Regions from separate parts of the Nocardioides luteus genome, predicted to be linked through region 1. Evidence: riboswitches for the same ligand, from Rfam matches in the RefSeq annotation. Region 1 holds a riboswitch; each other region holds the start of a gene.
What was found. Region 1 has a riboswitch for cobalamin ahead of HD557_RS07125 (ABC transporter substrate-binding protein). Riboswitches for the same ligand answer to the same signal wherever they lie in the genome.
Positions count from the first base shown of each region.

Region 2: it holds a riboswitch for cobalamin, as region 1 does, so the genes downstream of both, HD557_RS06265 (ribonucleotide-diphosphate reductase subunit beta) here and HD557_RS07125 (ABC transporter substrate-binding protein) in region 1, are expected to answer to the same signal.
Region 3: it holds a riboswitch for cobalamin, as region 1 does, so the genes downstream of both, HD557_RS28095 (nitrite reductase) here and HD557_RS07125 (ABC transporter substrate-binding protein) in region 1, are expected to answer to the same signal.

Region 1 covers NZ_JADOVJ010000001.1:1,470,540-1,480,867, reverse strand. Annotated here, with positions in the region: gene HD557_RS07135 (sugar ABC transporter ATP-binding protein) at 1-1,480, opposite strand, end outside; gene HD557_RS07130 (NAD(P)H-dependent oxidoreductase) at 1,659-2,357, shown strand; cobalamin riboswitch at 2,368-2,554, shown strand; gene HD557_RS07125 (ABC transporter substrate-binding protein) at 2,609-3,664, shown strand; gene HD557_RS07120 (FecCD family ABC transporter permease) at 3,664-4,683, shown strand; gene HD557_RS07115 (ABC transporter ATP-binding protein) at 4,680-5,447, shown strand; gene HD557_RS07110 (glycoside hydrolase family 16 protein) at 5,444-6,307, opposite strand; gene HD557_RS07105 (hypothetical protein) at 6,466-6,690, shown strand; gene HD557_RS07100 (amino acid permease) at 6,687-8,210, shown strand; gene HD557_RS07095 (S1C family serine protease) at 8,211-9,335, opposite strand; gene HD557_RS07090 (class E sortase) at 9,460-10,134, shown strand; gene HD557_RS07085 (class II glutamine amidotransferase) at 10,263-10,328, opposite strand, start outside.
Region 2 covers NZ_JADOVJ010000001.1:1,310,089-1,320,416, forward strand. Annotated here, with positions in the region: gene HD557_RS06260 (ribonucleotide reductase N-terminal alpha domain-containing protein) at 1-1,663, opposite strand, end outside; gene HD557_RS06265 (ribonucleotide-diphosphate reductase subunit beta) at 1,663-2,667, opposite strand; cobalamin riboswitch at 2,789-3,005, opposite strand; gene HD557_RS06270 (CbtB domain-containing protein) at 3,239-3,454, shown strand; gene HD557_RS06275 (CbtA family protein) at 3,454-4,230, shown strand; gene HD557_RS06280 ((2Fe-2S) ferredoxin domain-containing protein) at 4,232-4,903, opposite strand; gene HD557_RS06285 (cobalt-precorrin-6A reductase) at 4,900-5,625, opposite strand; gene HD557_RS06290 (cobyric acid synthase) at 5,622-7,217, opposite strand; gene cobF (precorrin-6A synthase (deacetylating)) at 7,214-7,987, opposite strand; gene cobN (cobaltochelatase subunit CobN) at 7,984-10,328, opposite strand, start outside.
Region 3 covers NZ_JADOVJ010000001.1:1,286,395-1,296,722, reverse strand. Annotated here, with positions in the region: gene HD557_RS06200 (precorrin-8X methylmutase) at 1-372, opposite strand, end outside; partial or broken gene HD557_RS28095 (nitrite reductase) at 1,060-1,251, opposite strand; cobalamin riboswitch at 1,307-1,510, opposite strand; gene HD557_RS06190 (ABC transporter substrate-binding protein) at 1,615-2,781, shown strand; gene HD557_RS06185 (tripartite tricarboxylate transporter permease) at 2,798-4,324, opposite strand; gene HD557_RS06180 (tripartite tricarboxylate transporter TctB family protein) at 4,317-4,844, opposite strand; gene HD557_RS06175 (Bug family tripartite tricarboxylate transporter substrate binding protein) at 4,841-5,848, opposite strand; gene HD557_RS06170 (ion transporter) at 5,987-6,811, opposite strand; gene HD557_RS06165 (sulfite exporter TauE/SafE family protein) at 6,863-7,654, opposite strand; gene HD557_RS06160 (enolase C-terminal domain-like protein) at 7,644-8,972, opposite strand; gene HD557_RS06155 (aldehyde dehydrogenase (NADP(+))) at 8,969-10,328, opposite strand, start outside.

The DNA.
Region 1 (10,328 bases):
CCGCGCGCATGACGGCCTCGGGGGTCGCCTCCGCGCGGCTCAGCTCGGCCGTCTGGTGGCCCTCGCTGAGGACGATGACGCGGTCGGCCATCCCGAGCACCTCGGGGAGCTCGGAGGAGATCATCAGGATCCCGAGGCCCTCCTGCGCGAGCGTCGACAGCAGCCGGTGGACCTCGGACTTGGTGCCGACGTCGATGCCCCGGGTGGGCTCGTCGATGATCAGCACCTTCGGCCGGGTGGAGAGCCACTTGGCCAGGACGACCTTCTGCTGGTTGCCGCCCGAGAGGGTGCCGGCGAGGGTGTCGAGGGTCGCGGCCTTGACCTCGAGCCGGGCGGCCCAGTCGGCGGCCGAGCGGTTCTCGATGCCGGTGCTGATCAGCCCGGTGCGAGCGAGCCGGCCGCTCGTCGGCAGGGTGATGTTGCGCGAGATCGGCGCGTCCAGCACGAGGCCGTGCTGGCGGCGGTCCTCGGGCACGAACGCCAGCCCCATCTCGATGGCGCGTCGCGGGTCGCCCGGCGGCACCGGCCGCCCGTCGAGGATGACCTCGCCGCTCTCGTAGGGGTCGACGCCGAAGATCGCCTGGGCGACCTCGCTGCGTCCGGCGCCGACGAGGCCGGCCAGACCGACGATCTCGCCCTCGCGGACGGTGAGGCTGATGTCCTGGAACAGTCCGGTGCGGGTGAGGCCCCTGACCTCGAGCAGTGGCTTGCCGACGGTGGCCTCGAGCTTCGGGTAGAGGTCGGAGACCTCGCGCCCGACCAGCCGCTGGACGATCTGGTCCTCGGTGACCGCGGCGATCGGGTCGGTGGAGATGTAGGCGCCGTCGCGCATCACCGTGATGGTGTCGCACAGCGCGAACACCTCGTCGAAGCGGTGCGAGATGAACACGACGGCGCAGCCCTGGTCGCGCAGCGTGCGCGCCACGGTCATCAGCCGCTCGACCTCGTTGCCCGACAGGGCCGCGGTCGGCTCGTCCATGATCAGGACCTTGGCGTCGAGGGAGAGCGCCTTGGCGATCTCGATCAGCTGCTGGTCGGCGATCGAGAGGCCCTCGGTCGGGCGGTCGGGCTCGATCGGCACGCCGAGCCGGGCGAAGAGCTCGACGACCTCGGTGCGCATCGCGGCACGGTCGATCCTGCCCCAGCGGTTGGTCGGCTGGCGCCCCATGAAGATGTTCTCGGTGACCGAGAGGTCGGGGAAGAGGGTCGGCTCCTGGTAGATGACCGCGACGCCGGCCTGCTTGGCCTCGGCGGTGTTGCGGAAGTCGACCTGCTCCCCGGCGAGCAGGTAGTCGCCCGCGTCGCGACGGTAGAGCCCGGCGACGATCTTGACCAGCGTCGACTTCCCGGCTCCGTTCTCCCCCACGAGCGCGTGGATGGATCCGGCCTCGACCCGGAGGCTTCCAGACCGGAGGGCGCGTACGGGGCCGAACGACTTGGCCACGTCCCGCAGCTCCAGTGCGGCGGGTGTGTCCGGCATGGGCAGCTCCTCGAATTGAAAGGTTTCAAGCCTGGTTTACGCTAGTGATGGCAATCACATACGTCAACACTCTTCGGCCGCTAATTTGAGCGAGGTTCGGACTTTGTCGTCAGACCGGCACGACGCCCACCCACATCCAGGCGGGAATCCTGCCGCGTCAGACCGCGTTCAGAGACCCATGCACGCACTCTGGGTATGGGCACATCCGCACGCGTCGTCGCTCAACGGACGGCTGCAGGAGGCGGGCCGGAACGCTCTCGTCGCGGCCGGCTGGACCGTCGACGAGATCGACCTCTATCGAGAAGGTTTCAATCCACTTCTGGTGGAGCGGGGCGAGGCCGACGTACGCCGCCACCAGGACCGCCTGCGGGAGGCCGATCTGCTGGTCGTGCAGTTCCCGCTGTGGTGGTATTCGGTGCCGGCCATCCTCAAGGGCTGGATCGACCGGGTCTTCGAGTCGGGGTTTGCCTTCGACGTACCGGATCCGGAGACCGGCAAGCCGCTCAAGTACGGCAAGGGCGGCCTGGCCGGCAAGCGCGCGCTGACCATCGTCACCGCCGGCGACCGGGCCGCGACCCTGGGCCCGCGCGGGATCAGCGGCCACATCGAGGACGTCCTGTGGCCGCTCCTGCACGGCACGTTCTGGTACACGGGGATGGACCCGCTGCGCCCGCACCTGATCACCGACGCCGACACCGTCGACACCGAGGCGATGGCGCGGATCGAGGCCGATCTGAGCGTACGTCTCGAGGGCGTGATGACCGAGCCGCGGATCGCCTACCGGCCGATGGTCGAGGAGCAGTACGACCACACGATCAAGCTCCACGACTCGGTCGCGCCCGGAGAGGACGGGCTCCGCGCCCACCGTGAGGGCTGACGGGCCCGCCTGCTACGGTCTTCGGGCCAGCCGCTCGGGACGTAGTCCCGGCACGGGAACCCGGTGAGAGCCCGGGACTGACGCGCAGCGGTGTGGGTGACGGACGGGACACTGTGCCACTGGGCCCTCGGGCCTGGGAAGGCGTCTCGCGCCGGTCGATCCCGAGTCCGAAGACCTGCTGGCCCTGCAGCAGACCGCTGCCGGTCAGCACGGGCGACGCGTACCAGCCCGCGACCCGCTCGAGGACCGACGTGCACCTGTCCCGCACCATCCGACCGACCCTGGCCCGAACGATCGCCGCGAGTACCGTGCTGGTGCTCGGTGCCGCCCTGACCGGCTGCGGAGCCGACCAGCCCGCCGACGCGCAGAAGGCGGCCGCCGGGACCGTCGGCTTCCCGCTCACGATGACCAACTGCGGGCGCGAGATCACGCTCGAGGCACCACCCGAGCGGGTCGTCTCGCTCAACCAGGGCTCCACCGAGATCCTGCTCTCGCTCGGCCTCGCCGACCGGATGGCCGGCACCGCGGTCTGGACCGACCCGGTGCTCGACTCGCTCGCCGAGGACAACGAGCGTGTGCCGCGGCTCGCCGACAACTGGCCCTCCTACGAGCGTGTGCTGGAGGCCGAGCCCGACTTCGTCACCGCCTCCTTCATCAGCACCCTGGGAGAGGGCGGGGTGACCACCCCGGAGGACCTGGAGAGGCTGGGTGTCGGCTCCTACCTCTCCCCCGCCGAGTGCATCAAGGACAACGAGGGCGACGACGACGGCACCCGTCTCGACCCCCTCGAGATCGAGACGATCTACCAGGAGATCACCGAGCTGGCGCGGATCTTCGGCGTCCCCGAGCGCGGCGAGCAGCTGGTCGCCGACCTGTCCCGGCGCCTCGAGGCCGCCGAGAGCAAGGCGCCGGCGGGTGAGGTGAGCGCGATGTACTGGTTCGCCAACTCCGAGTCGCCCTACCTGGCCGGTTGCTGCGGCGGCCCAGGCATCATCGGCCGCGCTCTCGGCATCGAGAACGTCTTCGACGACACCACCGACGAGTGGCCGCAGATCAACTGGGAGACCGTCGCCGAGCGCAACCCTGACGTCATCGTCGTGGGCGATCTGACCCGCAAGAGCCAGACCGCCGAGACCGCCCGCGCCAAGATCGACTATCTGAAGAACAACCCGGTCACCGCGCAGATGGACGCGGTGAAGAACGACCGTTTCGTGACGCTGTCCGGCGCCGAGCTCAACCCCTCGATCCGCACCGTTTACGCGGTCGAGAACGTCGCCGACCAGCTGGCCGCTCTCGGCCTCCGCTGATGGCGGTCCGCGCCCTCCCTCGCGCCGGTGTCCTGCTGGCCCTGGCTCCCCTGGTGGTGGTCGCCTCGGTCGCGGGCGCCATCACCGTGGGACCCTCCGACCTCAGCATCGCCGACGTCTACGGTGTCCTCGCCGACCGGGCCGGCCTCGGCTCCTCCGAACTGACTCTCCTCCAGCAGAGCATCGTGTGGGACCTGCGGCTGCCGCGTACGTTGCTCGCGGGGATCTGCGGGGCGGGCCTGGCCATCTGCGGGGTCATCCTGCAGTCGCTGCTGCGCAACCCGCTCGCCGATCCGTTCGTGCTCGGCATCTCCTCGGGCGCTTCCACCGGAGCGGTCTCGATCGTCGTCCTCGGCATCGGGTCGGGCGCGGTCGGGCTCTCCACCGGGGCCTTCGTGGGCGCGCTGGCCTCGTTCGCACTCGTGCTGCTGCTCGCCTCGCTCGCCGGGGGCACCACCGACCGGCTCATCCTGGCCGGCATCGCCGCTACCCAGCTCTTCTCGGCCCTCACCTCGTTCATCGTGTTCACCGCGGCCGACGCCGAGCAGACGCGCGGGGTGCTGTTCTGGCTGCTCGGGTCGCTCTCCTCGGCGAGCTGGACCGACGTGCTCGTGTGCGGGGTGATCGTGCTCGGCGGGCTGCTCTGCTGCATCCTCGGGGCGGGATGGCTGAACGCGTTCGCGTTCGGCAACGACGCGGCGGCCTCGCTCGGCGTCGACGTCGCGCGCATCCGGGCGGTGCTGCTGGTGCTGACGGCGCTGATGACCGCCGTCATCGTCTCGACGTCGGGCGCGATCGGCTTCGTCGGGCTGGTCCTTCCCCATCTCGCCAGAGCGCTCGTCGGGGTCGGACACCGGCTGCTGCTCCCCGCCACCGCGCTGCTCGGAGCGATCTTCCTGATCTGGGTCGACACCGCGGCCCGGACGATGATCGACCCCGAGGAGCTCCCCGTCGGGGTGGCGACCGCGCTGGTCGGGGTGCCTGCCTTCGCGCTGGTGCTGATGAGGGCACGCCGATGACCGCGCTCGAGGCCGGCCGGGTCAGCTGGGCGCCTCGTGGCCGACTCGTCGTCGACGACGTGTCCCTCCAGGTCGAGGACGGTGCCACCGTCGGGCTGCTCGGGCCGAACGGGTCCGGGAAGTCCTCGCTGATCCGGCTCCTGGCCGGGCTACGCCCACCGTCGTCCGGAGAGGTCCTGCTCGACGGCAGCCCGCTCCCCGGCATGTCCCGGCGCCACCTCGCGCGCCGGCTCGCGGTCGTGGAGCAGGAGCCGGCGACCAGCCAGGACCTCCGCGTACGCGACGTCGTCGCCCTCGGCCGGATCCCGCACCGCCCGGCCTGGGCGCCCGACAGCGCCCAGGACCGTGCCGTCATCGAGGAGGCCGCCGCCCATGCCGGCATCGCCGATCGCCTCGAGCAGCGCTTCTCGACCCTGTCGGGCGGCGAGCGGCAGCGTACGCAGATCGCCCGGGCGCTCGCCCAGGAGCCGGAGATCCTGCTCCTGGACGAGCCGACGAACCACCTCGACGTACGTCACCAGCTGGCGCTGCTCGCGCTGGTCCGCCGGATGCCCACGACCTGCCTGGTCGCCCTGCACGACCTCAACCTGGCCGCCGCCTACTGCGATCAGGTCTTCGTGCTCGCCGAGGGCCGCGTCGTGGCCGGAGGCCCGCCCGCCGAGGTGCTGACCGAGTCCCTGATCGCCGAGGTCTACGGCGTCCGCGCTCGGGTGCACCACGACGAGGGCCTCGTCATCCGCTTCCTCGGCCCGGTCAGCGCCTAGAGCTGCGAGTCGTAGACGCGTACGTAGTCCACGACCATGCGCTGCGGGAACTGGGTCGTGCCGTCGGGGTTGCCGGGCCAGTTGCCGCCGACCGCGACGTTGAGGATGAAGAAGAACGGCTGGTCGAAGACCCAGGGGTTCGCGCCGGTGTTGGCGGTGGTGAAGGTCTGGTAGGCGACCCCGTCGACGGACCAGGTGATCGAGCCGGGCCGCCAGTCGATGGCGAAGGTGTGGAAGGTGTCGGCGAAGGACCAGCCCTGCGGGTGCATGTACTGGCCGGTGATGCCGTTGCCTCCGGAGTAGCCCGGGCCGTGCAGCGTGCCGTGCACGAGATGGGGCTCGTAGCCGACGTTCTCCATGATGTCGATCTCGCCGGCGTTGGGCCACGGCGTGCTGGGGAACTGGCCGCCGAGCATCCAGAACGCCGGCCAGATGCCCTGCCCACGCGGGATCTGGATGCGCGCCTCCAGCCGTCCGAACTTCGGCTGGACCTTGCCCTTGGTGGTGAGCCGGGCCGAGGTGTAGCCGCTCCCGCTCTGCCGGGCGGTGATGACGAGGTTGCCGTTGCCGTCGAGCGCGGAGTTGTCGCGCGAATTGGTGTAGGTCTGCAGCTCGTTGTTGCCCCAGCCCCCGGCTCCGGTCTCGTGGTTCCAGTTGGCGGGGTTGGGCGCGCCGCCGGCGGGTCCGTCGAACTCGTCGGACCAGGTCAGGGCGGCGGCCTCCACCTCTCCGGCTCGGGACGAGTCGGCCTCGGGGCTGGGCACCGCGGCCGGTGCGGCCAGCGGGGCGACCAGGACGAGAGCCAGGGCTGCGGTGATGGTCAGTGTGGTGCGGATGGTGCGGATCCTCGAGCTACGCATCGAACGCTCCTTCATGGGGGTTAACTGTAAAGCGACCTTACAGTTATCGGGCGTTCGCGGGAACGGAAACGCCGGGTGACGTCCGGTCACCGCCAGTAGGCGCCCGATGCGCTCTAATGGGTCACCGGAGCGGGGCCATCGGGGGCCCTGCAGGTGAGGTGATCGCATTGGCACGGGATCCGTACAGGCCACGGACGCCGATCATCGGCATGGTGATGGTGTTCCTCGCGTTGGCGATCGTCGGGGTGACGGCGTACCTGCACCTCGGCTGGTGGTCGCTGATCGGCTACGCGGCCGCGGCGGTCATCGCCGTGGTCGGCGGCTGGCTGCTGTTCAAGGACGTGCCCGAGCCACCCCACTCCGGACCTGGAGCGAGCCGATGACCGACACCGACGACCAGACCGTCGACCGGACCGGCCTGACGGACGAGGACGAGGGCTACCACAAGAGCCTCAGCCCGCGGCAGCTGCAGATGATCGCGATCGGCGGCGCCATCGGCACCGGCCTGTTCCTGGGCGCGGGCGGCCGGCTCCACGAGGCAGGTCCCGGCCTGTTCCTCGTCTACGCCTTCTGCGGCGTGTTCGTCTTCCTCATCCTGCGCGCGCTCGGCGAGCTGGTGCTGCACCGGCCGTCGTCGGGGTCGTTCGTCTCCTACGCCCGTGAGTTCCTGGGCGAGCCGGCTGCGTTCGCCGCCGGCTGGATGTACTTCCTGAACTGGGCGATGACCTCGATCGTCGACGTCACGGCGATCGCGACGTACGTGCACTTCTGGGGCACCTTCGAGGTCGTCCCGCAATGGGTGATCGCGCTCGTGGCGCTCGCGGTCGTGCTCTCGATGAACCTGATCTCGGTCAAGCTCTTCGGCGAGCTGGAGTTCTGGGCGGCGCTCATCAAGGTGATCGCGCTGCTGGGCTTCCTGGTGCTCGGGATGATCGTGCTCGCCCGCCGCGACGAGCTGAACGGCCAGGAGACGGGGATCGGGATGGTCCTCGACAACGGCGGGCTGTTCCCGGTCGGCGCGCTCCCGCTGGTCATCGTCGTGTCCGGCGTCGTCTTCGCGTACGCCGCGGTCGAGCTCGTCGGCACGGCCGCCGGTGAGACCGCCGAGCCGGCGAAGGTCATGCCCCGGGCGATCAACTCGGTGATCGCCCGGATCGCGGTGTTCTACGTCGGCTCGCTCGTGCTGCTCGCGCTGCTGCTGCCCTACACGACCTACCGGGCCGACGAGAGCCCGTTCGTGACGTTCTTCGACCAGCTCGGGATCGCGAACTCCGGCACGATCATGAACCTCGTGGTGCTGACCGCGGCGCTGTCCTCGCTCAACGCCGGCCTTTACTCGACCGGCCGGATCCTGCGCTCGATGGCCATGAGCGGGAGCGCGCCGGCCTTCACCGCCCGGATGTCGAGGAACGGGGTGCCGTTCGGCGGGATCCTGCTCACCGGCAGCATCACCCTCCTCGGCGTCGGCCTCAACGCGGTCGTCCCCGGGCAGGCGTTCGAGATCGTGCTGAACATGTCGGCCCTCGGCATCATAGCGTCCTGGGCGACCATCGTGATCTGCCAGATCCAGCTCTACCGGCGATGGAAGCAGGGCCTGATGTATCGGCCCGACTTCCGCCTGTGGGGGTCGCCGTGGACGGGCTACGCGACGCTGGTGTTCCTCGCGGTCGTGCTGGTCCTGATGGGCTTCGACTACCCGATCGGCACCTGGACGGTCGCGACGCTCGCCATCATCATCCCGGCCCTGATCATCGGCTGGCGGCTCGTCCGCGACCGCGTCCGGCAGATCGCCCTCGAGCGCGAGGGCTACACCGGCGCGATCCCGATCAGGGCCGAGCGCCCGATCGCCGACGAGGCGACCGGCGGGCCGCGCGACGACGAGGGGCCCGACACCCGGGCGTGATCAGGCGACCGGGCCCTCGCCGAGGGTCACGGTGGCGGTGTGCGCCTCGCCGGCGGCATCGGTCCAGCCGACCGAGATCCGGTCACCCGGTTCGTGGTTCCCGAGGACCGAGGTGATGTCGTCGATGCTCGCCACGGGGGTGCCGTCGACGGAGGTGATCGTGCTGCCCTCGGCGATCCCGCCCGCCTCGGCGGCACCGTCCTCGACGACACCGACGACCAATGTCGACCTGGTCGTGTCGACCTGCACCCCGAGGGCCGCTGCCGGGCCGCCGATCTCGACGTCGCCCGACTCCTCTCCGGCGAGGATCTGGGCGGCGATGTCGAGGACGGTGTCGATCGGGATCGCATAGCCGGAGATCTCGGCGGAGCCGGAGGTGGCGGCGACGTTCATGCCGATGACCTCGCCGTCCTCGTCCAGCAGCGCGCCGCCGGAGTCACCGGAGACGACGTCGGCGTCCGTCTCGATCAGGTCAGTGAGGTCGGCGGTGGTGCCGTCCTCGTTGTTGACGGTGATCGCGGTGCTCGGGTCGGTGACGGTGCCGTCGGCCGCCGAGAGCGAGCCCTGCCCTTCGGCGTTGCCGACCGAGGTGACCTGCTCACCCAGGGTCGCCGCGTCCCGGTCGGTGGCCACGGTCGAGAGCCCCGAGGCGTCCTCGAGCTGCAGCACCGCGACGTCGTGGACGTCGTCGTAGCCGAGCACGGTCGCGTCGTACGTCGTGCCCGTGCTCGGGTCGGCCACCGTGATCGAGGTGGCGCCCTCGACGACATGGTGGTTGGTCACCACGATGCCGTCCGCCGTGATGGTGAGCCCCGTACCCGCACCCCGGGCGGTGCCGTAGTCGACGGTCGTGTTGACCAGCACGACGCCGGTCGACTCGGAGTCGGTCGCGGGCTCGGAGTCGACCGTCGCGGCCGAGGTGCCGGGTCCCTGCGGGTAGGGGGCGACGGTCCCGCCGCCGTAGAAACCGCCGTACGTGCCATAACCAGGGCCGGGCTCGGCTGCGTACGTGCTGGTCGCGCTGACCGCGGCCACCGCGAGAGCCGGGGTGGCGACGGGGATCGCGACGAGCGGGATCGCCAGGGCGGCGACGACAGACTGGCGGATGCGGCGTGAACGGGACATCGGGTCCTCCTCGGGCGGTTGATGTCTCGAGATTCCGCCCGTCCGCTGTGGGCTTCCTGTGAACCAGGCACGGACCGGCTGGGAAAAGCCGGCACTTCGCGATCGGGCTGAGATGCTTGACCCGATGTCCACCGAGTCCCAGACCCCGCACCGGGGTCGCCGGTCCGTCTTCGTGGCCGGCATCGTCATGGTCGTCGCCGGGCTGGTGGTCCTCGGCTACGTGGCCTGGGAGCTCTACGGGACCACCATCGTCAGCAAGCAGCGCCAGCAGGACGCGGCCTCGAGGATCGAGAGGGCGTGGGGCTCGGGCGAGACCACGGTGACCACCGAGTTCGGGTCGGCCGAGGCCCTGATCGAGATCCCCCGCATCGGTGAGGACTATCGAGTCCCCGTCCTCGAAGGCACCTCCGACCGGGCCCTGGGCGCCGGCTTCGGCCACTTCGACGGCACCGCCGGCCCCGGCGAGGTCGGCAACTTCGCGCTCGCCGGCCACCGGGTCACCCACGGCGAACCGCTGCACGACCTCCCCGAGCTCCGGCCAGGGGACGAGATCCGTGTCCTGACCAGGGAGAAGACGTACGTCTATGCCCTCACCAGCGGCGGCGAGGACCTGATCGTCCCGTTCACCTCGATCTGGGTCACCGACCCCCTTCCCGACAACCCCGTGCGTGGCGGGGTCGAGCCCGACCAGAAGAAGGGGCAGCGCCTGATCACCCTCACGACCTGCTCGGAGCTCTTCCACACCGACAACCGGATGATCGCCTTCGGAAAGCTGGTCTCCGAGGAGCCGACCAGGTAGGACGGCCGTCGGCCCGGGCAGGCGCTGCGCGACGTACGGCTCGGAATGAAAACGCTCCGGATGGGGTACCTCTCGGCATGGCCGAACCCACCGACCCCCACTTTCAGCAGATGGGCGACGCCCCGCTCTCAGTCGCGGGCTCGCATCGAGTCGACGCCGAGCTGCGCGACCGGATCCAACCGGGTGACCTCCCG
Region 2 (10,328 bases), 160 kb from region 1:
CGGCGCGCGAGCGCAGGTAGTACAGGCTCTTGATGTTCGGGTCGAGCAGCGCGAGCTTGTGGATCTTGCTGATGTACTGCGGGGTCGCGTCGGCCTGGAAGAACAGGTTCAGCGACTGGGCCTGGTCGATGTAGACCTGCCGGTCGGAGGCCCGGGCGAGCAGGATCTCCTGGTCGATCTCATAGCCGGTCCGGAAGACCTCCTTCTCGTGGTCGTCGAGCCACGAGACGTGCTGGACCGAGCCGCCGTGGTCGATGATGTCGGAGATGTGGGCCTGGTCGTAGACGCCACGCTCCTTCATCACCTCGACGAGGTTCTGGTTGGCCCGCGGCATCTCGCCGGCGGAGGTGGTCTGGTTCCAGACGTTGGCGACGTACGGCTCGATGCCCTGGCTGGTGCCGCCGACGATCACCGCGGTGCTCATCGTCGGCGCGATCGCCATGAGGTGGGAGTTGCGCCGTCCGACGCACCACTCGGGGATGCCGGCGACCGAGCCCATCCACCGCGAGGCGGCGTCGGCACGGGACGAGATCCGCTCGAAGATGTCCTTGTTCAGCGCTGCCGCCTTGTCCGACTCGAACGGCACCCGCTGCTTCTGCAGGTAGTCGTGGTAGCCCATCACGCCGAGGCCCAGGCTGCGGGCCTTCTCGGTGTAGCGCACCGCCCGCTCCAGACCGCGGATGGTACGCGCCTTGCGCAGGAACGCCTCGGCGACCGCGTCCAGGAAGACGGTCGCGACGTACGCGGTGTCCTGGTCCTTCCACTCGTCGTAGGTCGACAGGTTCAGCGAGGAGAGCACGCAGGTGTAGGAGTGGTCCTCGTCGCTGAAGAGGGTGATCTCCGAGCACAGGTTGGAGGCCTTGTTGGCCAGGCCGTTGGCCTGGTAGGACTCGGTCTGCGCCGCGTTGACGGTGTCGACCTTCCAGATGTAGCCCTTGCCCAGCACGACCCGGATCTTCAGCACCCGCTGGTAGCGCTCCAGGGCGTCCTTGTCGCCGGCGAGCATCCGGTCGATGAAGGCCTGGCTGAAGATCCAGCCGACGTTCTTGTTGGCCGGCTCGCGGAAGATCAGGTCGGCGAGCTCGTAGAAGTCCGGGTGGTCCACGGGCAGGTAGCCCGCCCAGGAGCCGCGGCGGGTGGCGCCCTGGCTGATCTGGTTGGTCATCTCCACGAAGTTGCAGAAGACCGGGACCACGCCGTTGGCCTTGCCGTTGTCGCTGAACTTCGCGCCGCGCGGCCGGACGTCACCGAGGTACGCCGAGGTGCCGAACCCGTTCTGGGACAGGATCGCGGCCTCCTTGAGGGTCTCGTAGAAGCCCCAGACCGAGTCCTCGACGTAGGACCCCTCGCACGAGACCGGCAGGCCGCGGTCGGTGCCGAGGTTGGACAGCACCGGCGTCGAGGGGGAGAGCCAGCCGTTCCAGATCGCCTCGAAGAACGGCTCCGTCCAGGAGACGCCGTCCTCGCGGGGGTACATCTCGTCGGCCAGCCCGCCGGCGGTGGCCGCGATGGTCTCGTAGCGCTCGCGGACGCTCTGGTCCGCGACGGTGTACTTGGCCTTGAACATCGCGTAGCCCGCGGTGGTCATGAAGGCAGGCACGGTGCCCTCGTCCTGCAGTGCCTTGCGCTCGGCGGAGAGCGCCTCCCAGCTGGTGCTGCTCATCAGAACTCGAACTCCGTCTCGCCGATGTTGCGGTTGTATTCGTTGCCGGTGACCTGGAAGAAGTCGTGGAACTGGGTGCCGTTGATGCCGGCGTAGAACCACTCGGCGACCGGGTTGGTCTCGACCCCGAACAGCGGCTCCATCCGCATGTTCTCCAGGGTCATGTCGATGCGGGAGCGCACGAAGGCCTCCAGATCGGCCTGCTCGATGCCGGTGATCGGCCCGTGGGCGAAGAGCATCTCCACGATCCGGGCCTCGTGGGCGTAGAGGTGCTCGGCGACGCCGCGGACGCGGGCGAAGAGGTCGTCGCGCTCGGCCTCGAACTTGTCGGCCGGGACGGTCGCGGCGTACTCGTCCAGCGTCGTGTTGAACAGCCAGGCACCGCCGGTGGCGTGCAGGTTCTCGTCGCGGGCGGAGAAGTTGATGCCGCTGATCACGTTCTGCAGCAGGTTCTTGCCACCGGACTGGAAGTGCTTGAGGAAGGCGAAGTTGGAGTAGAGGACGCAGTTCTCCATCAGCGTGAAGACGCTCAGCGCGTAGAGCAGGTCCTCGTCGGCGATGGCGTCCCACACGAAGGCGATCCGCTCGGCCAGCACCGGGTCGTTCTTGTAGGAGTCGTAGAACTCCTCGGTGTCGATCATCAGCGTCTTGTTGAGCTTCGCGTAGAACGGCGCGTGCATGTTCAGCTCGGCGAAGGAGAAGGCGTTGGTCATCATCTGGATCTCGGGCCGCGGGAACGCGTGGAAGAGCCGGTCGCCCCACACCTCGCCGCCGAGGATCAGCTCGTAGATGGTGAACAGCTTCAGCGTCGTCTTGACCGCAGCCTGCTCGGCGTCGGTCATGTTGACCAGGAAGTCCTGCTTGTCGTTCTCGACCGGGATCTCCTCGGCGGTCCAGAAGATGCTCCGCTGCTTCTTGGCCAGGTCCTCGGCCATCGGATAGTCGAAGACGTACGCCGACTTCTCGGTGCGGATCGGTAGACCCTCGGTGTCGATCAAGCCCATACCCCCCTTGTTCAGGCGGGCCCCGCGGCCCGCTGGATGTCTCGTGCATCCGTGCCGGGGCAGGAGAGGACGGCGTCGTACGCGCTCGATCCCCTGACCTTCCCTCGAGGTCGCGGACCCCACCATGAGGTGGGCACTGGCAGGTCTTCGGACTCGTGGGCGTCTCGTGCTCGGTCCTAGTGGCCGTCGCTTCCCAGGAGCCGGCTTGCTCCCAGTGCTTCGTGACGGCGGTCGTTCCCACTCACCGCTGCGGGGCAGTCCCGGACTCGCACCGGGTTCCCTCTTGCCTCTCCCGCCTCGTCGCCGAGGTGGGAGAACCAGCTGCGGGCACCACTATATGCGGGAATTACACCAATGCAACTTCCTAGATCTTGTGTTTCGCCGACTCCATGGAACGCTGTGGGTGCGGCCAGCGTCCCGACGTGGCATGATGCCGCCAACGGACATGAGGAAGCCGGTGGAACTCCGGCACAGTCGCGCTACTGTGACACCGCCTCGCGGCGGTGGAGTCAGACCCGAATGTCCGTCCAACCCCAACGAACAGGGACGCAGGTATCCCTGAGGAGGACATATGTCGCAGCACGCTGTGGCGCCGGTCGCCGGCGCAGATCTGCCCACCATCCCGCTCCGTGAGCTCGCCCCCTGGGCGCTCTTCTTCGGTCTGCTCGGTCTCCTGGCGCTCTTCTTCATCAGCGCCGACCAGGGCGCCGTCTCGATCCCGTCGGGCACCCTGATCCACGAGTGGGTCCACGACGGTCGTCACCTGCTCGGCTACCCCTGCCACTGATGAGCCCGCGTGCCTTTCTCGTACGCGGCCTCCTAGCCGGCCTCCTCGCCGGAGTCGCCACCTTCCTGGTGGCGTACGCCGTCGGTGAGCCGCAGGTCGGTGCTGCCATCGCGCTGGAGGAGGCCGGCGGCGACGGACACTCGCACTCGCATGCCGCCGAAGGTGCTGAGGGCGAGGAGGAGGCCGCCGAGGTCTCCCGCACCAACCAGAGCACCTGGGGGCTGCTGACCGGCACCCTCGCGGTCGGCGTCGCGCTCGGCGGCATCGTCGGGCTGGTCGCCGCGGCAACGCTGGGTCGTCTGGGACGGCTCACGCCGGGCCAGTCGACGGCGCTGGTCACCCTGATCGGGTTCGTCGCGGTCGCACTCGTGCCGTTCCTCAAATACCCGGCGACCCCGCCGGCGGTCGGCAGCGGCGACACCATCGGCGTACGCACCGCGGTCTACTTCGCCTTCCAGGCCCTCTCGGTCGTGGCGGCGGTGGTCGTGACGTACGCCGCGGTGCGGCTGCGCGGGCGGTTCGGCACCTACCTCGCCGTCGTCGGCGCGACCGCGGCCTACCTGGCCGTGATGGTCGTCGCCGGAGAGCTGTTCACGACGGTCAACGAGGTCGGGGACTTCCCGGCCGACACGCTGTGGTTCTTCCGCCGGGCCTCGCTGATCACGCTCGCCACGATGTGGGGCGTGCTCGGAGTGGCACTGACCGGACTGGTCATTCGTCTGTACGCGGCAGAGCGCGCTGTCGCGGAACGCAAGGCCCTGGCCGCCAGCCTGTGAGCTAGCGGGGGAGGCGGTAGGCCTCCACGGGACGGCCGCCGTCCAGGTGATCGCGCACGATCACCCGGGCGGCGGCCGCTTCCACGTTGCCGTACCAGACGTCGTCGGGCTGCACGCTGAGCACCGGCGCCTGGTTGCACGGGAACTGGCAGCCGGTGTGGGTGATCAGCAGGTCGTCGTCGCCGAGACCGGCCTCCATCGCGCCCAGGACGACCGCCCTGGCCACCTCCTCGGAGCCCTTCGCGGTGCAGCGCGGGCCGCGGCAGATCAGCACCTGACGTACGTGGCCGGGGACCCGCTCCCAGGCGGGGGAGGTGAGCCCGGGCTCGGTGCCGGTGATCGGTCTGGTCTCGGCCAGCACCTCGGCGAGCTCGTCACGCGTGGTCGCCAGAGCGGTCGCCACCTGGATCGTGGGAGGCTCGCCCGCGCGCTCGCGCCACCAGTGGGCCGCGATCCGGCGCAGCCAGGAGTGGCCCGGGGCGAGCGGGCCGAGGCTGACCCCGGCCAGGGTGATCGTCTCCGCACCGGCGTCGGCGAGCCGGGTCAGCTCTGCGGAGAGGGACGGGCCGCCCATCTGCAGGAAGGCGAGGCTCGCGTCGAGCTCGCCGGCCCAACCGAGCAGGTCCTGGCGGCGGTCGACGTCGGTCACCGACATCCCGACGACCACCCTCATCCGAGGCTCCGGACCCAGGCGACCGCCTCGGCGACGTCGTCGACGGTGCGGACGCCGTCGGCGGCGGTGGGTCGGCGTACGACCACGACGGGCACGCCGAGCTCGGCGGCCGCGGCCATCTTCGGCCAGGTGAAGGTGCCGCCGGAGTCCTTGGTGATGAGCACGTCGGTGCGGTGCTCATGCATCAGCGCGAGCTCGCCCTCGATCTCGTAGGGGCCACGGCTGGTCAGCAGCGTCCAGGGCTCGGGCAGGTCGAGGTCGGGCGGGTCGACCACGCGGGCCAGAGCCTCGTGGCCCGCGAGCGCCGGGACGAACCGGGCCAGCTCCTGGCGTCCGACGGTGATGAAGGGACGCCTCCCGAGACCGGAGGCGAGCGCGGCGGCCTCGTCGTGGGTGTCGACGTAGGTCCAGGACGGGTCCGCCGGCCAGCCCGGCCGCTCCAGCCGGAGCAGCGGATGCCCGGTCTGCGCGCAGGCCGTGGCCGCGTTGGCCGAGATGCCGCGCGCGAACGGGTGCGTCGCGTCGACGACGGCGTCGAAGTGGTCGAGAGCCCCCCTCAAGCCCTCGACCCCTCCGAAGCCGCCGATCCGCACCGCCCCCACCGGCAGCCGCGGCCGAGCCACCCGGCCCGCCAACGAGGAGGTGACCGCCACCCTCTCCTCGACCAGCCGTGCCGCCAGGTCCCGAGCCTCCCCGGTCCCGCCCAGGATCAGCAGCCTCATCGGATACCCCCGCTGGTCGAGCCGCCCCCGCTGGTCGAGCCGCCGGAGCCGTTAGGCGGAGGCGTGTCGAGACCAACACAGTCCTCTGTCGACCTCGAGGGGACTGTGTTGGTCTCGACACGACGTCGTTCGTCCCTCACGACGTCGGCTCGACCGACGGGGGAGACGGCGAGGTCGAGCAGGGCGTCGACGTCGAGGTGCTCCTCGACGAGGTCGGCGATCAGGTCCAGGCGGCGTTCACGGGCCGCCGGGAAGGAGACCGAGGAGGGTTCGCGACCCAGCGTCGCCTGCAGGAACGCGCCCCGGAGGGCGTCGCCCTCCAAGGAGCCGTGCCACATCGTCCCGAAGACGTTGCCGGCCTGCGCGCCACCGAGGAACTCGGTGACCCCGTCGCCGCGGGTGATCCGGCCGTGGTGGATCTCGTAGCCGCTCGCCTCGACCCCGAGGGCCGGGCCGGTGGGCAGGCGGAGGTTCTTGGCGGGGGCGAAGTCGGTGCGGACGTCGAGCAGGCCCAGTCCCTCGACCTCGGTGACCGACCCCTCGACCCCGTCGGGGTCGGCGATGACGCCGCCGAGCATCTGGAAGCCACCGCAGATCCCGAGGAGCGGGCGGCCGCGGCGTACGTGCTCGATCAGGGCGACGTCGAGGCCGCGCGAGCGGAGCCAGGCCAGGTCGCTGATCGTGGACCGGGTGCCCGGCAGGACCACCAGGTCGGCGTCGGCGACGTCGGCCGGGGAGGAGGCGAAGACGACGTCGAGGTCCGGCTCTAGACCGAGCGCGTCGACGTCGGTGAAGTTGGAGATGCGAGGGAGGCGTACGACCGCGACCTTGCGGGTGGCGCCGGCCGCCGCACGACGGCCCTCCAGGTCGAGCGCGTCCTCGGAGTCGAGCCACAGCGACGGCTCCCAGGGCAGCACCCCGAAGACCCGGCGCTCGGTGAGCGACTCCAGCGAGTCGAGCCCGGGCTTCAGCAGACCCGCGTCGCCGCGGAACTTGTTGATGACGAAGCCGCTGATCAGGGCCTGGTCCTCGGGTTCGAGGAGGGCCAGGGTGCCGTACATCGCCGCGAACACCCCGCCGCGGTCGATGTCGCCGACGACGATCGTCGGCAGCCCGGCATGCCGGGCCAGTCCCATGTTGACGTAGTCGCCGGCCCGCAGGTTGATCTCGGCCGGGCTGCCGGCCCCCTCGGCGACGATCACCTCGAAGCGCGAGGCGAGATCGTCGTACGCAGCGTGGGCCGCGGTCGCCAGATGCCGGCGCCCGTGCTCCCAGTCGTGGGAGGAGACCTCGCCGGCGGGATGGCCCATCAGCACGACATGGCTGCGGCGGTCGGAGCCGGGCTTGAGCAGCACCGGGTTCATCGCCGGCTCCGGGGCGACCCGTGCCGCCAGCGCCTGGACCCACTGGGCCCGGCCGATCTCCGCGGTCGTCCCGTCAGGCGCCTCGCAGACCATCGAGTTGTTGGACATGTTCTGGGCCTTGTAGGGCGCCACCTTCACGCCGCGGCGGGCGAACGCCCGGCACAGCCCGGTCGCCACGACCGACTTGCCCGCATCCGAGGTGGTGCCGGCGACCAGCAATCCGCTCATCGGCGCGGAGCCCGCAGGAGGTAGATGTCCATCACCCAGCCGGACGTCTCGCGCAGCCGGGCGCGTGCCTCATCGATGGCGGGCAGGACCTCGCCGACGGTGCCCGCGACCAGCTCCTCCTCACGCGTGCCGAGGTTGCCGCCCCACCAGATCCGCCAGTCCTCGAGCCCCGGGAGTTCGACGACGCGGTTGAGCATCACCACGAGGTTGTCGTGGCCGGCCTCGACGGCCTCGAGCACCGCGCGGCCAGTGGTGACGTAGAGCGGACGGCCGACGTCGTGGAGCACCAGGCGGTGGCGCGCCGCGAGCAGCTGCACCGAGGAGATCCCGGGGATGACGTCGACCTCGATGTCGAGCTGCTCGGCGATCTGGTCGACGACGCGAATCGTGGAGTCGTAGAAGGCCGGGTCGCCCCAGACGAGGAAGCCGACGTCACCGGGGTGCTCGGCGAGCACGGCGAGGTAGCGCTCGACCCGGGCGCGGTGCCAGTCGGCGACCGCGGCCCGGTACTCCTCGTCGGTCCCGGTGAACTCCTCGCGCCGCTCGCGGGGTGCGTCGTCGACCTTGACCACCCGGGCCGGCTGGTCGAGATGGCGGTCGAGGAGCTCCTCGCGGGCTCGCACCAGCGGGTCCGGCATGCCCTTCTTGACCGTGCCCGACTTGTCGGTGACCAGGAAGTAGTCGACCGACCGCATCGCGGCGACGGCCTCGAGGGTGACCTGGTCGGGGTCGCCGGGGCCGACGCCGATGATCTTGATCCGACGCGTCACTCTTCCTCCAGGTCACCTTCGATGTCGAGATAGATCTCCCGCATCGCAGCGACGACCTCGGGGTCGGGTTCCTCCCACAGCCCCCGCTCGGCCGCCTCGTGCAGCCGCTCGACGATGCCGCGCAGCGCCCACGGGTTCGAGGAGCGCATGAACTCCTGGTTGGTCTCGTCCAGGACGTACTCGCGCGCGAGCTTCTCGTACATCCAGTCCTGCACCACACCGGCGGTCGCGTCGAAGCCGAAGAGGTAGTCGACGGTCGCGGCCAGCTCGAAGGCGCCCTTGTAGCCGTGGCGCTGCATCGCCGAGATCCAGCGCGGGTTGACCACCCGGGCCCGGAAGACACGGTTGGTCTCCTCCTGCAGCGTCCGGGTCTTGATGGCGTCGGGCGAGGTCGAGTCGCCGACGTACGCCTTCGGATCCGAACCGGTCAGCGCGCGGACGGTGGCGACCATGCCGCCGTGGTACTGGAAGTAGTCGTCGGAGTCGGCGATGTCGTGCTCGGCGGAGTCGACGTTCTTGGCGGCGACCTTGATCCGGCGGTAGTTGGCGCGCATGTCGTCGGCCGCCGGGGCGCCGTCGAGGTCGCGGCCGTAGGCGAAGCCGCCCCAGGCTGCGTACACGTCGGCGAGGTCCTGGTCGGAGCGCCAGTTGCCAGCCTCGATCACCTGCAGGATCCCGGCGCCGTACGAGCCGGGCTTGGAGCCGAAGATCCGGGACGTCGCGCGGCGCTGGTCGCCGTGCTCGGCGAGGTCCTCGAGGGTGTGCGCCCGGACGAAGTTGTCCTCGGCCGGCTCGTCCAGGTCGGCCACCATCCGGACCGCGTCGTCGAGCATCGAGACGACGTGCGGGAACGCGTCGCGGAAGAAGCCGGAGATGCGTACGGTCACGTCGATGCGGGGCCGGCCGAGCTCGGCCAGCGGGATGACGTCGAGGTGGGTGATGCGGCGGGAGGCCTCGTCCCACTCGGGACGCACCCCGAGCAGCGCGAGCACCTCGGCGACGTCGTCGCCGGACGTACGCATCGCACTCGTGCCCCACACGGAGAGCCCGACCGACGTCGGGTAGTCGCCGGTCTCGTCGAGGTAGCGCTGCAGCAGCGAGTCGGCCATCGCCTGCCCGGTCTGCCACGCCAGCCGGCTCGGGACCGCGCGCGGGTCGACGGTGTAGAAGTTGCGCCCCGTCGGAAGTACGTTGACGAGCCCCCGCAGCGGCGAGCCCGACGGCCCCGCGGGGACGAAGCCACCGTCCAGGGCGTGCAGCACCGCGGACAGCTCGTCGGTGGTCTTCGCCAGCCGGGGCACGACCTCGGTCGCGGCGAAGGCGAGCACCTGCTGGACAGCCGGGTCGTCGTGGAGCGTCTCGGCGACCGCCGGGTCCCAGCCGGCCGCGTCCATCCGCTGCACCAGGTCGCGCGCCTGGGTCTCGATCTCGTCGACGGCGCGGGTGTCCGCACCCTCCTTGAGGCCGAGCGCCGCCCGCAGACCGGGCACGGCCCCGCCGACGCCACCCCACACCTGCGCGGCGCGCAGGATGGAGAGGACCAGGTTGACCCGCGCCTCGCCCTCGGGGGTGCCGCCGAGCACGTGCAGGCCGTCGCGGATCTGGGCGTCCTTGATCTCGCAGAGCCAGCCGTCGATGTGGAGCATGAAGTCGTCGAAGTCGTCGTCCTCGGGGCGCTCCTCCATGCCGAGGTCGCGGTGGAGCTCGGCGGCCTTCATCAGCTGCCAGATCTCGCCGCGGATGGCGGGCAGCTTGGCCGGGTCCATGGAGGAGATCCGGTCGTACTCCTCCATCAGCGACTCCAGCCGGGCGATGTCGCCGTAGGACTCCGCGCGGGCCATCGGCGGCACCAGGTGGTCGATGATCGTGGCGTGCGCCCGGCGCTTGGCCTGGGCGCCCTCGCCCGGGTCGTTGACCAGGAACGGGTAGATCAGCGGCATGTTGCCGATGGCCGCATCCGGGCCGCATGACGCCGACAGCGCTGCGTTCTTGCCCGGCAGCCACTCCATCGAGCCGTGCTTGCCGAGGTGGACGACGGCGTCGGCGCGGAAGCCGTGCTCGAGCCAGCGGTAGGCGCCCAGATAGTGGTGCGAGGGCGGCAGGTCGGGGTCGTGGTAGATCGCGACCGGGTTCTCGCCGAACCCGCGCGGCGGCTGGATCAGGATGACGATGTTGCCGGCCTGGAGCGTGGCCAGCACGAGCTCGCCGGAGTCGTTGACGAAGAGCTCGCCCGGCGTCGGGCCCCAGGTCTCGACCATCTGCTCGCGCAGGTCGGCGGGGAGATCGGCGGTCCACGCGTCGTAGTCGGCCTTGGAGATGCGGACGTGGGCGTCGGTGAGCT
Region 3 (10,328 bases), 180 kb from region 1:
GCCGATGGCGACCACGGCGCCCTCGAGGTAGGGCTCCCACAGCGACAGCGCGGCCGCGGTGCGGGTCGTGCCCCAGGCACGGGCCAGCGCCGGGACGCGGTCGTCGCCGAGCATGCAGAGCACCTCGTTGTCGCGCGGCAGCCGGCTGCGGGTGACTCCGGTGGCGACCATCGTCGCGTCGCACAGGATCGGTGCCCCGGCCTCGAGGGCACCACGCGCGGCCTTCACCAGACCGGGGTGGATGACCAGGTCGGAGGCGAGGTCGACCTGTCCGCTGCCGTGGATCATCCGCACCGCGAGCCGCTCGGCGTCGGCGGGCACCGCGGAGAGGTCGGCCTCGCGGCGGATGGTCGCGAAGGAGTCGACGTAGATCGCCGGCCCCTGGTCGATGTAGTCGTAGCGCCGGGTCGGGCGCACCTGCGGCGCCGGCACGAGTACGCCGCGCCACGGCGTCACCACGACCGCCGGCGCCCGCTCCACCAGCGCCTCGACGGCGGCCCGGTCCAGGGCTCCGTCGGTGGCGGCGACATGCTCGCCGCCGGGCACCTCGCCGAACCCGAGCTCAGCGGCTGGCGCCGGCACCCGGTCGTCGGCCTCGACCGGCTCGACGAGCGGGCCGCCCAGTTCGGAGACGTGCCAGGCAGCCGACGGCCCCTCGCCGCGTACGTCCAGGAAGCGCGAGGCGAGCGCGACCAGCCGGGACGCGGCCTCGGCGAGCGGCACGACCGGCCCCCACGAGTCGCCGACCCGCAGCTGACCCTCAGCGTCCGAGAGCGCCACCAGACCGAGGTCGCACTCCCGCGCGACCAGGTCGCCGCGACCGTCGTCGAGCACGAAGAGGAACCGCCCGGGCAGCGCCGCCAGCCGGGGCGAGGCGCACAGCAGCCGGTCCAGCGAGGCGGCCACGCCACGCAGGTCGGCCCGGCCGCCGGCGAGCCCGGTCTGCGGGGAGACCATCACGTTGCGTACGAGCTCGTGGGTCTGCGCCGGCACCAGACCGGTCGCCTTCAGCGCGGTGAGCACCTCGCTGGGCAGCGCACCGTCGACGGCGGGCAGGCCGCGTACCTGCAGGTTGGCACGGCCGGTCAGGTAGACACGGCCGTCGCCGTAGGTCTCGGCGACGGAGACCAAGGAGAGCAGCGAGGCCGACGAGACGGAGCCGCCGATCAGGCGCAGCCGCACCAGCAGGCCGTCGTCGGCCGGCCACGGACGGCCGACTCCTGGGCACCGGTCGGATCGGACTCGGGACATCGCCACACCTGCTCTGGTCAGGTGCCCTTCCGCGGGGCACGTGGTGACCTGGCGGCGGGCGCCGCCAGAGCCAGCAGGTCTTCGGACTCGGAATCGATCGGTGCGGGACGCCTTCCCGGAGCCAGGCTCCAGTGGCTGCCCCTCCCGGAGGAGGTGCGTGTACCGCCCGTCATCCTCACCGCTGCGCGTCAGTCCCGGACTCTCACCGGGTTCCCTGACCCCATCAGGCATGGAGTACGACTGGCAGGGCGAGACTACCCACTTGCGGACACGGCGCCGAATTGCTCGCCCTGCGGCGGTGGTCTGTGCCAGTGTTCGGCTACTCGGAACCTTCCACTCGTCTTCGCACAGATGGAGTCCCCCGTGACCGGATCGGCTCGTCGGAAGCTGTTCGTTCTCGCGCCCGTCTCCGCGCTCGCGCTCGGTCTCACCGCATGCGCCACGACGTCGGAGTCGAAGGTCGCGATCGGTCTCGTGGTCCCCATCTCCGGCGCCCACAAGTCGATCGGCACCGACATGTCCCGCGGCTTCCACCTCTACCTCGACCAGCACGGCGGCAAGCTCGGTGGCCGGCTGGTCGACGTCATCGAGGCCGACGAGGGCGAGCGGGTGAAGACCGGGGTCGCCGCGGTGACCAGGCTGATCGAGGACGAGGAGGTCCAGGCGGTCGTCGGGCTGGTGGGCTCGGAGACGGCGCTCGCGGCCAAGGACGTCGCGGAGGGCGGCGAGACACCGCTGATCGTCACCGGCGCCGGGGCCGACCAGTTCGCCGACGGCTCCGACTACCTGTGGCGTACGTCCGTGACCAACGCAGACCTGGGCGGCGCGCTCGGGGAGGCGGTCGCTCAGGAGACCGAGCGGGGCGCGGCGTACGTCATCGCCTCCGACGACGCCGCCGGCCACGAGTCCTCCGACGGCTTCATGATCGCCTTGGAGGCCGAGGGCGGCGGCATCGCGGGACAGGGCTACACGCCGGCCGACGCGACCGAGGACTGGTCGGGCCTCTTCGCCAAGGTGAAGAAGTCGGGCGCGGACGCGATCTATGCCGCCTACGCCGGGAAGGAGGCCGAGGCGTTCGTGAAGCAGTACCGCGACTCCGGCCTGGCCCGGAGCACCCCGCTCTACGGTCCCGGCTTCCTCACCGAGGGCGACGTGCTGTCCACCCTGGGCGGCGACGCGACCGGGGTGCGGACGGTGCTGCACTACAGCGACGCGATGGACTCGCTGACGAACGCCGCCTTCGTGAAGGACTACCGCGAGAAGTACGACGCCACCCCGACGGCCTACTCGGTGCAGGCCTACGACGCCGCGGCCGCGCTCGACAAGGCGCTCGAGCTCTCCGACGACGTCAACCGCAACGAGATCGCGGACTCCCTGGGGTCCGTCGGCACGATCGTCAGTCCCCGCGGGAACTGGACCTTCGACCCCAACCACAACCCCGACCAGCCCTACTTCCTGCGTGTGGTCAAGGGCACCGCCGACGGCCCCCGCAACGTCGTGCTGCAGAAGATCGCCCCAGCCGGAAGCTGAGGCGATCTGCTGCACCTCAGCGATCGGCCTCGATCAGCTCGTGCTCCAGGTCCTCCTCCTTGCGGCGGAGCACGATCGACCCGGCGAGCGCGAGCAGCAGGGCGACGTAGACGACGATCGCGAACGGCGACTGCACCAGCGTCAGCCAGTCCCCCTGGGCGATCTGCAGCGCCGAGCGCAGCTGCCGCTCGAAGATCGGCCCGAGGATCAGCCCGACCACCATCGGCGCCACCGGGTAGCCGTAGCGGCGCATGAAGAAGCCGAGGATGCCGAGCACGAGGAGCACCATGACGTCCTGCGGGCTGAAGTGCACCGCGAAGGCGCCCAGGGCCGCGAACAGCAGGATGCCGGCGTAGAGATAGTGCCGCGGGATCTGGAGCACCTTCACCCACAGCCCGACCAGCGGGAGGTTGAGCACCAGCAGCAGCACGTTGCCGATGTAGAGGCTCGCCACCAGCGGCCAGACCAGGTCGCCGTGGTCCTTGAACAGCAGCGGCCCGGGCTGGATGTTGTAGTGCTGCAGCGCCACCAGGATCACCGCGGCCGTGGCCGAGGTCGGGATGCCGAGGGTCAGCAGCGGCACGAGCACACCGGCCGCCGATGCGTTGTTCGCCGCCTCGGGCCCGGCGACGCCCTCGATGGCACCGTGGCCGAACTCCTCCTTCGCCTTGCCCCGAGCGAGCTTGCGCTCGGCGGAGTACGACAGGAACGTGCCGACCTCGGCCCCACCGGCCGGCAGCGTCCCGATCGGGAAGCCGATCGCGGTGCCGCGCAGCCACGGCTTCCAGGAGCGGCGCCAGTCCTCACGCGTCATCCAGGTGCGCCAACCCCGGGTGACCGGGACGAGCTGCTGCGGCCCGCGGCGCAGCTGCGCGCCGACGTACAGCGCCTCGCCGACGGCGAAGAGCGCGACCGCGACGACCACGACGTCGATGCCGTCGTTGAGCACGGGTACGCCGAAGGTGAACCGCATCTGGCCCGACATGCCGTCGACGCCCATGAGCCCGATGAACATGCCGACACCGAGGGCGGCCAGCCCGCGCGAGACCGAGCGGCCCAGCAGCGCCCCGACCGTGGTGAAGGCGAGCACCATCAGGGCCACCTTCTCGACCGGACCGAGCTTGACCGCGAGGTCCGCGGCCAGGGGCGCCAGGAAGGTGAGCGCGACCGTGGCGAGCGTGCCGGCGACGAACGACCCGATGGCGGCGGTGGCGAGCGCCGCGGCGCCCTTGCCGCGCTTGGCCATCTTGTTGCCCTCGAGGGCGGTGATCATCGAGGACGCCTCGCCGGGCGTGTTGAGCAGGATCGAGGTCGTCGACCCGCCGTACATGCCGCCGTAGTAGATCCCGGCGAAGGTGATCAGCGCGGCCGTCGGGTCCAGGGCGTACGTCAGGGGCAGCAGCAGCGCGACGGTCATCGAGGGCCCGATGCCCGGCAGGACGCCGACCGCGGTGCCGAGGATGACGCCGATGAAGGCGAAGACGAGGTACTCGGGGTGCGCGGCGGTGGCGAACCCCTCCAGGAGCAGCGTCAGGTTATCCATGGAGGAACGCCACCCCTTCCAGGAACGGACCCGGCGGCAGCGAGACACCGAGACCGCCGGCGAAGACGATCTGGATCGCGAACGCCATGACCAGACCGATCAGCAGCGATCGCCACCAGGGGCGGGCGCCGAGGATGACCGCGCCCGCGGTGAACAGCGCGGCGCCGGCCAGCGGCCAGCCGACCAGGCCGATCAGGAGGGCGTGGCCCAGGACGGCCACGGCGAGCAGGCCGGCGGTGAGCCAGTCGGTGCTGCCGGAGAGGTCGACGTCCTCGCCGCCCTCGGCCTCGCCGCGCTCACCGCGCAGGACACGCGCCATGGTGATGCCACCGGTCACGACCAGCAGGCCGCCGACCAGGTAGGGCATCGTCCGCGGTCCGATCGCGCCGGCGGCCGTCACCGGCTCGGCGATGCTTCCCGCACGGACCAGCGCGAACACACCGAGGGCGAGGATGCCCCCGGCCATGGCCGGCTCCCCGAAGGAGAGCCGGCCAGGCTGGGTGGGGGTCTGAGTGGTCACTGGACGAGACCGATCTCCTCGAGCGTGGTCTGTGCGGAGGTGACCTCCTCGTCGACGTACGTCTCGAACTCCTCGCCCGCCATGAACGCGTCGTCCCAGTCGTTGGTCTCGAGGACCTCGGCCCAGGCGTCGGACTCGGCCGCCTCGGTGACCAGGTCGGTCAGGGCCTCGCGCTCGGCGTCGTCGAGGTCGCCCGGGGCGACGATGCCACGCCAGTTGGTGAGCACCAGGTCGATGCCCGCGTCGGTGAGGGTGGGCACGTCCGGGAGCAGGCCGGAGGGCTCCTCGCCGGAGACGGCCAGCGCCCGGAGCTTGCCGGCCTTGATCTGCTCGGCGTACTCACCGACACCGGAGATGCCGGCGTCGACCTTGCCGCCGAGCAGCGCGGTCACCGACTCGGCGCCGCCGTCGAAGGGCACGTAGTTGAGGCTCTTCGCGATGTCACCCGAGGGCACACCGCTGGCCTTGAGCAGCTGGCCGGCGAGGATCTGGTCGGTGCCGCCCGCGGAGCCGCCGGCGATCGCGACGTCCTGCCCGTTGGCCTTGATGTCGTCGACCAGGTCGTTGATGGTCTGGTACTTCGAGTCGGCCGGTACGACGACGACCTCCTGCTCCTCGGTCAGCTTCGCGATCGGGGTGGTGTCGGAGAGCTTGGTGGCCGACTTGTTCGTCTCGATCGCACCGACCATGACCAGGCCCATCACCATCAGGGTGTTGGGGTCGGTCTCGTTGGCGAGCTGCGCCAGACCGACGGTGCCGCCGGCCCCCGGGACGTTGGACACCGAGGCGCTCTCGACGATCTTCTCGCCGGTCATCACCTCGGAGAGAGCGCGCGCGGTCTGGTCCCAGCCACCACCCGGGTCGGCGGGGGCGACGATGTTCACCTTCGTCGGCGCTTCGCCGGCGGACGAGTCGGAGCTGTTGACCGAGCTGCAGGCGGCGAGCGAGGTGCCGGCCAGGGCTGTGGCGACGGCGATCGCGGCGGTACGGATGAGGGGGTTCATGGGATCTCCTTCGAAAGTGACGCTCGTCACTTCATGGCCGCGAAGTTATGGGCGGCGAGGAGATGCCAGGAAGCATCTGGACGTATTGGATCTTGTGGTCGTTGTGGTCACGGGGATGGGCCGGTGACCGACCGCGGCTCAGACCTCCGAGCGGCTGCTCTGCAGCTCGGCGCGGGTGGAGGCCAGCTCCTCGCGTACAGCGGTGAGGTCCTCACGCAGCGAGGTCAGCACGGCCATCATCTCGGCGTCGGACTCCTCCTCGTGCCGGGCGAGGCTCTCGACGCTCTCCATGCCGGAGACGACGACGGCGAGGAAGAGGTTGAGGACCGCGAAGGTCATCACCAGGATGAAGACGACGAAGAAGATCCACGCCGAGGGGTCCTCGGCCATCACCTCGCGGGCGATGTCGGGCCAGGCCTCACCGGTCATGGTCTGGAAGAGCGTGAACGCGCTGGTGCCGAGGTCGCCGAAGTACTCCGGCGCGATCTCCCCGTAGAGGTTGGTCGAGATGACCACCGCGACGTACATCATCAGCCCCAGCAGCCCCGCGACCGCGCCCATCCCCGGCACCGCGTTGATCAGGCCGTCGACGACGCGGCGCATCGACGGGACCGAGTTGACCAGGCGCAGCACCCGCAGGATCCGCAGCGCCCGCAGCACCGACATCGGGCCGGTGGCGGGCACCAGGGCGATCGCCACGATCGCGGTGTCGAAGATGTTCCACGGGTCGAGGAAGAACCTCGGGCCGTACGCCACCAGCCGCAGCACCAGCTCGACGACGAAGACGCCGAGCAGCACGCTGTCGAGCATCGCCAGCTCGTGGGCGAGGTGCTCGGGCACCATCGTCTCGACACCGAGGACCACCGCGTTGAGGATGATCACGCCGATGATGACCTTCTGGAACGTGTCGTTGTCTACCAGCGCACGCGCCCGGCCGCGCGCTGCGGTGATGCTCGAACCCATGTTCGCTTCGTCCTTCTGTCGACCCGTGACAACGGCCGGAGCCTACCGGGGTCAGCTGGTGGCGAGGTGCACGGCCAGGCCCAGGCCGGCAAGGCCGACCAGCCAGCGCAGCGGTCGCTCGGGGGCGACCCGGACGATCGCGGGCCCCAGGAAGCCGCCGAGCACGGCACCCACGCCGAGCGCGACCGCGGCGGGCCAGTCGACGGGGGCGAAGAAGACGTACGCGACCGCGGCGGTGCCGTTGGCGACGCCGGTCGCGACGTTCTTGACCGCGTTGGTGACGGCCAGGGCCTCGGTGCGCTCGAGGACGAGGACCGCGAGCGCGATGATGCCGACGCCCGCGCCGAAGTAGCCGCCGTAGATGCCGAGCACGAACACGGCCGCTCCCCACGCGAGGCCGCGGGCGACGGTATGCCGCCCCTCGTGGTCGACCGGATCCTGCCGTGGCCTTCTCCTGGTGGCGAGCGCCGCGGTCCAGAGGCGGATCCGGTCGCGGAGCAGCAGCAGGATCGCGCCGCCGCCGACGAGCCAGGGCACGACCGCCTCGAACGCCTCGGCGGGTGTGGTGAGCAGCAGGGCCGCGCCGACCGCGCCGCCGAGGAAGGAGGCCAGGGCCAGCCAGGCGATCCTCCGGCCCTGGCCGCGGAGCTCGCGCCGTGACCCGGCGACGGTGCCGCCGGTGACGCCGAACATGGCCACCGTGTTGGTGACGTTGGCGACGACCGGCGGCAGCCCCGCGGCCAGCAGGGAGGGGTAGCTGACCAGCGAGGCCAGACCGGCCACGGAGCCGGTCAGTCCCGCTCCGATGCCGGCGAGCAGGAGCCAGGCGAGCTCAGCGGACAAGGCACGGGCGCTTGGGGTCGAAGGTCCACCCCGGCACCAGGTACTGCATGGCGACGCCGTCGTTGCGTACGCCGAGCCCGTGCTCGAGGTAGAGCTCGTGCGCGGCCGCGACCCGGTCGCGGTCGAGCCGGATCCCGAGCCCCGGCGCGGTCGGCACCGCGATCGCGCCGTCGCGGATCTCCAGCGGCGACTCGGTCAGCCCCTGGCCGTCCTGCCAGATCCAGTGGGTGTCCAGGGCGGTGATCTCCCCCGGCGCGGCGGCACCGACGTGGGTGAACATGGCCAGCGAGACGTCGAAGTGGTTGTTGGAGTGGGAGCCCCAGGTCAGCCCGAACTCGTGGCACAGCTGCGCGACGCGGACGGAGCCCGACATGGTCCAGAAGTGCGGGTCCGCGAGCGGGATGTCGACGGCGTTGGTGCGGATCGCGTGGGACATCTGGCGCCAGTCGGTGGCGATCATGTTGGTCGCCGTACGCAGCCCGGTGGCGCGCTTGAACTCGGCCATGATCTCGCGCCCGGAGTAGCCGCCCTCGGCGCCGCAGGGGTCCTCGGCGTACGCGAGCACGTCGTCCTTGCGCTTCAGCAGCCGGACCGCGTCGGCGAGCAGCCAGCCGCCGTTGGGGTCGAGCGTGATCCGGGCGTCGGGGAAGCGCTCGTGGAGGGCGGTCACCGCGGCGACCTCCTCCTCACCGGCGAGGACGCCGCCCTTGAGCTTGAAGTCGGCGAAGCCGTAGCGGGCCTGGGCGGCCTCGGCGAGACGTACGACCGCCTCGGGGGTCAGCGCGACCTCTCGGCGGAGGCGGTCCCAGTCGTCGGCGGCGTCTTTCTCGCGCAGGTAGGGCAGGTCGGTCCGGTCGGGGTCGCCGACGTAGAAGAGGTAGCCGAGCATCGGTACGGAGTCGCGCTGCTGGCCGTCGCCGAGCAGCTCGGCGACCGGCACACCCTGGGCCTGACCTGCGAGATCGAGGAGCGCGGACTCCAGTGCGGTGACGGCGTGGACGGTCGTACGCAGGTCGAAGGTCTGGGCTCCGCGGCCGCCGGCGTCGCGGTCGGCGAAGGTGTCCGAGACCTGGCGCAAGAGGCTACGGTAGCGGGTGACCGGCTGCCCCACGAGCAGCTCGGCGGCCTCCTCGATGGTGCGGCGGATCGGCTCGCCGCCCGGCACCTCGCCGACGCCCTCGCGTCCCTCGGAGTCGGTGAGGATCGCGATGTTGCGGGTGAAGAAGGGCGCGTGCGCGCCGCTGAGGTTGAGCAGCATCGAGTCGTGGCCGGCGACCGAGACGACCTCGACCTTCGCGATGGTCGGGTTGGTGCTCATGGCAGCTGCAGCTCCCCGTCGATGCGGCGGGCGAGGTGCCACGGGTTGTCGTCGCGTACGGCTTCCGGGAGGAGCGCCGCGGGGACGTCCTGGTAGGCGACTGGGCGCTGGAAGCGCTCGATCGCGAGGCTGCCGACCGAGGTGGTGCGGGAGTCGGAGGTGGCCGGGAACGGGCCGCCGTGGACCATCGCGTGGCCGACCTCGACGCCGGTGGGCCAGCCGTTGAAGAGGATCCGGCCGGCCTTGAGTTCGAGGGCCTCGACGACCCGGGCGGCGGCCTCGTGGTCGGCGTCGGTGGCGTGGACGGTCGCGGTGAGCTGGCCCTCGAGGGAGTCCAGGCTGGGCAGGAGGTCCTCGACGGTGTCGAAGCGGACCACGACGCCGGAGGCGCCGAAGACCTCGTCGGTCACGCCGGCCAGGCGGGCGGCCTCGACGATCTGGGGCGCGGGGGCGTCGGTGTCGCCCGCGGTGCCCTCGCCGACGACGGTGACGCCGTCGGTGGCACGGAGCTTCTCGATGCCTGCCTCGTAGGCCTGGGCGATCCCGGGGGTCAGCATGGTGGCGCCGACGGCCTCGGCGGTGGCTCGGCCGGCGGCGGCGAGGAAGGCGTCGCCCGCCTCGCCCCTCGGAAGGAAGAGCAGGCCGGGGTTGGTGCAGAACTGGCCGGAGCCGAGGGTCAGGGAGCCGACGTACGCCGTGGCGAGCGCGTCGACGTCACCATCGAGGGCGCCCGGGAGGACGACGACCGGGTTGATCGAGGACATCTCGGCGTAGACCGGGATCGGCTCGGGCCGGGCGGCCGCTGCCGCGGCGATTGCGAGCCCGCCGCCGCGGGAGCCGGTGAACCCGACGGCCTTGATCCGCGGGTCGACGACCAGGGCCTGGCCGAGCTCGATGCCGCCCTTGAAGTCGGTGTCGAGGAGGAAGGAGAAGGTGCCGGCGGGCAGGCCGGCCTTCTCGACCGCGCGGGTGATCGCCTGGGCGACCAGGTAGCCGGTGAGCGGGTGCGCCGGGTGACCCTTGACGATCACCGGGCAGCCGGCCGCGAGCGCCGAGGCGGTGTCGCCGCCGGCGGTGGAGAAGGCGAGCGGGAAGTTGCTGGCGCCGAAGACCGCGACCGGCCCCAGCGGGATCTGGCGCTGCCGGATGTCGGCGCGCGGGAGCGGGGTCCGGTCGGGGAGAGCCGGGTCGATGCGTACGCCGAGGTGGTCGCCGCGACGTACGACGCCGGCGAACATCCGGAGCTGGCCGGTGGTGCGGCCGACCTCGCCGCTGATCCGCCCCTCGGGCAGGTGCGACTCGGCGACGGCGGCCTCGACGATCTCGGCGCGGGCCGCCTCGATCTCGGCGGCGACG